Regions from separate parts of the Siphonobacter sp. genome, predicted to be linked through region 2. Evidence: riboswitches for the same ligand, from Rfam matches in the RefSeq annotation. Region 2 holds a riboswitch; each other region holds the start of a gene.
What was found. Region 2 has a riboswitch for S-adenosylmethionine ahead of ACOJTG_RS01420 (O-acetylhomoserine aminocarboxypropyltransferase/cysteine synthase family protein). Riboswitches for the same ligand answer to the same signal wherever they lie in the genome.
Positions count from the first base shown of each region.

Region 1: it holds a riboswitch for S-adenosylmethionine, as region 2 does, so the genes downstream of both, ACOJTG_RS08955 (cysteine desulfurase family protein) here and ACOJTG_RS01420 (O-acetylhomoserine aminocarboxypropyltransferase/cysteine synthase family protein) in region 2, are expected to answer to the same signal.
Region 3: it holds a riboswitch for S-adenosylmethionine, as region 2 does, so the genes downstream of both, metK (methionine adenosyltransferase) here and ACOJTG_RS01420 (O-acetylhomoserine aminocarboxypropyltransferase/cysteine synthase family protein) in region 2, are expected to answer to the same signal.

Region 1 is NZ_JBMDWJ010000152.1:570-2,772, forward strand. It holds gene ACOJTG_RS08955 (cysteine desulfurase family protein) at 1-806, opposite strand, end outside; SAM riboswitch class I at 986-1,086, opposite strand; gene ACOJTG_RS08960 (hypothetical protein) at 1,632-2,203, shown strand, end outside.
Region 2 is NZ_JBMDWJ010000025.1:17,431-19,633, reverse strand. It holds gene ACOJTG_RS01425 (acetyltransferase) at 1-292, opposite strand, end outside; SAM riboswitch class I at 479-594, shown strand; gene ACOJTG_RS01420 (O-acetylhomoserine aminocarboxypropyltransferase/cysteine synthase family protein) at 797-2,101, shown strand; gene ACOJTG_RS01415 (homoserine O-acetyltransferase family protein) at 2,181-2,203, shown strand, end outside.
Region 3 is NZ_JBMDWJ010000284.1:6,165-8,367, forward strand. It holds gene ACOJTG_RS17740 (lycopene cyclase family protein) at 1-1,059, shown strand, start outside; SAM-I-IV-variant riboswitch at 1,101-1,220, shown strand; gene metK (methionine adenosyltransferase) at 1,295-2,203, shown strand, end outside.

The DNA.
Region 1 (2,203 bases), on a different contig from region 2:
ATAAAATGACGTTTCAGCGAATCCAGGTTAGCGATGTTCTGCTGTTGCTGGGTGATGGCCAGCTCCAATGCTTTGGTCAGGCCCACAATGCCCGGCACGTTTTCAGTACCCCCGCGTTGGCCGCCTTCCTGTCCGCCGCCGCTGAGCAAGGCCGGTAGCCGATGCCCCCGACGGGCGATCAGAAATCCAACGCCTTTCGGACCGCGAAATTTGTGGGCCGAAGCCGTGGCGAAATCAACGGCGTCCAGGGCTACATGGACTTTGCCCAGGCTCTGAACGGTGTCGGTATGAAAGTAGGCACCGTAGTGCTGGGTTAAGGCACCCACTTCTTCCAGGTTCAGTAAGTTACCGAGTTCGTTATTGGCGTGCATGAGGCTGACGAGTCCTTTGGGGTGCTTTTCCAGCCAGCGGGTCAGGTCGGGAATTGAAACCCGTCCCTGCTCGTCGAGTGCAACGTAATCAAGCTGAATCTGACCCGCCTGCTCTAACTGCCGTAGCGGTAGCAAGACGGCTTTATGTTCAATTTTTGAGGTCAGGACGTGACGAATCCCATATTGCTGAATGCTGCTCTTGAGGGCAAAATTATCGGCTTCGGTACCCCCGGAAGTGAAGATGATTTCTTCGGGAGAAAGGGCTAGTAAATCAGCGATTTGACGACGACTGGACTGAATCACGCGTTTCGCTTCCCGCCCCGCCCGGTGATTGGAAGACGGATTTCCGAAATGTTGCGTGAAATAGGGTAAAATCGTTTCCAGAACGGCTGGAGATAGAGACGTAGTAGCGGAGTTATCGAAATAAATAGACATGCGATGCAAGAGCTGATGAAGGTGAATGATCAGATGAAATGGTCAAACCCGTGGTGAATCCAGGAGCGACCAGACGTGACGGAAATCTCACGTTCGTGCCAAACGAGAAACAATGCTTAGCTTCTAAGAATGAAGCAGGCCGGTCGATTTCGAGTCGGGGAGAGTGCCATGCGGTATTGGGTTTATAGTTCCTAATGTGTTAGGCAGGTTAGCACTGATTCCATGTCGGAAAGTTGCTAAGGATTCGCAGAGCCTGTCTCTCCTCCTTTCTGTATAAGCCCCAACTACCCGTAGTAATTGAAGACGTTGCAAAGATACGTGTAAGAAAAAATACGAAACAAATAAAATCTATAGAATTTATAGATTATTAAATAATTTTGAAGTAATCTATTGATTATGAATAGATTGTATTTCGATATTGGGGTTGGTAAGGTATTGGTGCATTACTAAGCAGAAAGCAACGGGCTTAGCTTAATAAAGACTTTTGTCGCAGGATAGAAAAATGGAGTTTACGAAGCCTACTGATACTGATTACTAGGTTTGTAGCGAATGTTATGAACAAGGGCATCGAAATTAATAAACGTATGTAATAACTAGTTACCAATAATGAAGCTGATCTAGCTTAGTTAGTAAGTACTAACTCATTGGCTCAAGGATTTGAAAAATACATATAATTTAATTACAAAATAATTATCATTGTAAAAGACGTCTAACATTACTTAATTTTATAACTGATTAAGCAAGTAAATGCTAGGTCTTGATTAAATAGGAATCGAATTTTAAAAATCATAATGCAAGCTACTTGCATGAAGTAGACCCCATACTATGAAAGGTTTTCTTTTCTATTTTTTGTTAGGTTTAATGTTATTTAGTAGTCTCATAGGCCCTAGCCAAGATAGAAGAGAACCTAAACAACTAAAAGCCAAAGGAGAGTATGTTCATCTAGCAACCCAATCCATATTTCCGGTCCAGTTCGATAATTTAACAAGAACGGAGGTTTATTCTTTTAATAAAGCAAATACAAATATTGGTGTTGTGTATGAACATCAAATGGCAGATAAATATACAGTGGCCTCTATTCATATATATCCCGCTGGAGATGAAGGTTCAGAGGGTAGATTAAGAAATGAATACATAAGCTCAAGAAATGAAATATTTAAACCCGGTTCAAAAGTATACCAATCGCCAGTAAAATACGTTGATAACTACATCTGCAGCGGAATCAAGGCTGTTTGCCTGGATGAGTCAAATAAACAGCATTTATTAACCGTATATGAATGTGGTACCTGGTTTTTGAAGATAAGGATTACCTCTGATGAGCTGGATGCAGATCAGGTTGCCAAACTCAGCGATCACCTAGTAAATACGTATAAACCCTCTAGACTAACCAGTTTAAA
Region 2 (2,203 bases):
GATGTACGGCATTCACGGGTTGTACCTGCTGCGTTTCGTGAAGAAACTCAACCAGACTCTTACGTTCCGTACGATCTTCTACCGCTACGAATGCTTCGCATTTCTGTCCAATGAGCTTCGTAAAGCCTTCATTATCCGTAGCACCGAATACGGAGATATCCCCGATTTCGGTGCCGTGTGTGGTTTCATCATCGTCCAAAAAGCCATACACGAGCACTTGATTACGATTAAAAATATCCAGGGCGGTTTTACCCAGGGTTTTAGCTCCAAAAATGAGAACGGGATTTTCCATACGCTAGCAATTAGTCATCTATAAGGGGTAATGCCTTACCGGGCAAAAATAGTTCATACCTAAAGGATTCCCACACCTACCGGTAAACTCCATAAAGCGTATGTCGACAAAAAATCCTGCCTTCCTTTTAACATTGCTTATTCCTTGCGTAAGTTTGCGATGAAAAGTCAGCCGTTTGCACGCGTTGACTTATCGAGAAGCGGGGAGAGACGGGCTCTGTGAACCGCTGGCAACCTATTCCATTTCAAAGGAACAAGGTGCTAATTCCTGCCTTGAAGAAGGTCTTCAGGGAGAGATAAGTGAAGCACTCTTTATGCAACGGACTACCCCATCGCCTGGGGCGGCATCTTGGCCCCACCTTTTAGTTCCTTTTCTGGCATCTACTCAGCCTACTAGGGCTTACTTCTCTTGTTGTTGGTTGCATACAGAATACCCACACGCTGGGATTCAACGCTTACTCTAAATCCTATTTATTTACTTTTCACGCATTAATTCTGCAACAACATGTCTGAATTACGTTTTGAAACGCTCCAGCTGCACGCGGGGCAACAGATTGATCCGACTACGAACGCTCGAGCCGTTCCCATCTATCAAACCACTGCCTATCAATTCAATGATTCTGAACACGGTGCTCGGCTCTTTGGTCTGCAAGAGTTCGGAAATATCTACACCAGAATTATGAATCCGACGCACGATGTGTTTGAAAAACGCATCGCCGCTCTGGAAGGAGGCGTTGCGGCCCTTTCTGTAGCCTCAGGACACGCCGCTCAGTTTATAGCCATCAATAATATTACGACCGTAGGTGACAACTTTGTTACTACTTCTTACCTCTACGGTGGCAGTTACAATCAGTTTAAAAACTCCTTTAAAAATATTGGTGTAGAAGCCCGCTTTGCCGATGGTGACAAAGTGGAATCCTTCGAACGCCTCATCGACGAGAAGACCAAATTCTTGTACCTGGAAACCATTGGCAATCCCGGATTTAACATTCCGGATTTCGAAGCTTTCGCAGCCCTGGCACAAAAGTACGATTTGCCTCTGATCGTGGATAATACCTTTGGTGCGGGCGGTGCCATTGCCCAACCGCTCAAACACGGAGCCCATATTGTCGTTAGCTCGGCCACCAAATGGATTGGGGGTCACGGAACGACCATGGGTGGCGTCATTGTCGACGGTGGTACGTATAACTGGGGCAATGGTAAGTATCCGCAGTTTACACAGCCTTCTCCCAGCTATCATGGCTTAGTGTTAAACGAGGTCTTCGGTTTGGGAGGACCCTTTGGTAATATTCAGTTTATCATCCGGGCTCGGGTGGAAGGCTTACGTGATTGGGGACCCGCTCAGGCACCTTTTAATAGCTTTTTACTACTACAGGGACTTGAAACGCTTTCCTTACGAGTCGAGCGTACCAACGACAATGCACTGGCCCTAGCCCAATGGTTACAAAACCATTCCGCCGTTGAATACGTCAATTATCCTGGCCTACCCAGCAGTCCTTATCATGAGCTAGCTCAGAAGTACCTGACTCGGGGCTTTGGGGGCGTTCTGACCTTCAAGTTACGAGCGGGAAAAGATGTCGCGGATCGTCTGGTCAACCACTTACAACTCATTAGTCACGTGGCTAATGTAGGCGACGCCAAAACGCTGATCATTCACCCCGCCAGTACGACACACTCTCAACTCTCGGAATCCGAACAGGCTAGTGCTGGGGTAGCACCGGGGCTATTGCGGGTATCCCTAGGACTTGAGCATATTGAGGATATCAAAGCCGATATTGAACAGGCCTTAGCCGCTGCTTTGGCTCAATAGCCAGAGCTATCTAATGCAAGAACGGGATTAGACCCGTTCTTGCTTAGGCATACACGTTTTACTATTAACGCTTTTAAAGTTGTCTGCTTTACAAATTTATCA
Region 3 (2,203 bases), on a different contig from region 2:
TGGCAGGCGGGTGAAGGAGCGTTTGAATCCATTCTGTATCGGCACTGGAATAAGCTCTGGTTTCACGGAACTGAGGGTTTTTCCCAACAATTAGACCTCGGCCAGCACCAGTACAAGCTCCTTCGGGGTAAGGATTTTTACGCTTCGATACGGGCTGATCTTTCCCGTAATCCCAACATTCAGTATCTATTTGCGGACCTGCATTCGGTGGAAACCTCGCAGGATTCGGCTCTGGTGCAAACTTCAAAGGGTGAGTACCGGGCTGCGTGGTGTTTCGACAGTACGACTCCCATGCAGGCCATTCGAAACTTAACCAAAGAAGCCGCTGCTCTACCCGCCCCTCGCTGGCAGGAACTCTTACAGCATTTCAAGGGCTGGGTAGTTCGTACTGAAAAACCGGTATTCGATCCCGAAACACCGATCATGATGGACTTCCGGATCGAACAGAAGAACGAATGTCGGTTTGTATACGTCATGCCTTTTTCCGCGACGGAAGCACTCGTTGAGTTCACGCTCTTCACACCTGCTCTACTGACACCGAACGAATACGACGAAGCGTTGCGAGCTTATCTGAAGGATTTTTTCAGTTTGGAAACCTACGAGATTACGGAAGAAGAAACGGGCATCATTCCCATGAGTGACGAGCCGATGCCCGAACAACCTTCGCCGCACGTCATCCGGATTGGAACCGCCGGGGGATACACCCGGGCCAGTACGGGTTACACGTTTACGCGTACGCAAAAGCGACTGCAGGCGTTGGTGCGTCAATTGGAAAAAAACTTCTCGCAGTCTCCGGTAACCAACCGACCCATCTCGGCTCAGTACCGTTTTTATGATCAGGTACTCCTGAATGTATTCCTGAAAAATCGGTATTCAGCGGCAGCAGTCTTTACCGATTTGTTCCGCAAGAACCCCGCTCCCCTGATTTTTCGCTTTCTGGATGAGGAAACTTCGCTTCGGGAAGACCTGGGCGTTCTGTATTCAGTACCCGTTATTCCCTTTACGATGGCTGCTTTTGACGTTTTTAAGAGAAATATCTCGGAAATGTTCAAACGGTAAGCCTACATATTTGGTGAATTTCCGCTGAATGTACAATTTTGCAAAAGTATCCAGAGGCTCCAGTTAGGGCACCAACCGAGTCTAGAACGCTACGGTGGTTTGACGATACGGACTTTGTTGCTAGTAATCAGCTATTTCAGCAACAGTCAAAAACGTTCAATTCCTTCCTTTGGCCGAGGACTACGAAAAGTTTACATGGATTCGTAACTCCCAAAATCATTCTAATTTACAGAACATGCCTTATTTGTTCACTTCTGAGTCTGTATCTGAAGGACACCCCGATAAAGTGGCAGACCAAATTTCAGATGCCCTCATTGATCATTTTTTAGCCTTCGACCCCCAATCCAAAGTAGCTTGTGAAACGCTGGTAACGACGGGCCAGGTTATTCTGGCGGGTGAAGTGAAGTCTTCAACGTACCTCGACGTACAGAGCATTGCTCGTGACGTGATTCGCAAGATTGGGTACACGAAGTCGGAATACATGTTCGAAGCTCATTCCTGCGGTGTTCTTTCGGCCATTCACGAACAGTCTGCGGATATCAATCAGGGTGTGGATCGTTCCAGCCCCGAAGAACAGGGTGCCGGTGATCAGGGGATGATGTTTGGTTACGCGACCCGCGAAACGGACAACTACATGCCCTTAGCTCTGGACTTAGCTCACAAGATTCTAAAGACGATGAGCGACATCCGGAACAACGAACTTTCGCTAATGCCCTACCTTCGTCCCGATGCCAAATCGCAGGTGACGATTGAGTACAACGATGATAACGTTCCCCAGCGGATCGATACGATTGTCGTTTCTACCCAGCACGACGATTTCGCGGACGATGAAACCATGCTCGCCAAAATTCGCGAGGATGTGGTAGCCATTGTCATTCCCCGCGTAAAGGCCAGTCTGAAGCCCGAATTACGTGGCCTATTCGAGGGCGAAATTACGTACCACATCAACCCAACGGGTAAATTCGTGATCGGTGGTCCCCACGGGGATACGGGTCTGACGGGCCGTAAAATCATCGTTGATACCTACGGTGGTAAAGGTGCACACGGCGGTGGAGCTTTCTCGGGTAAAGATCCCTCGAAAGTAGACCGTTCAGCAGCTTACGCGACGCGTCACATTGCCAAAAACCTGGTCGCAGCGGGTGTA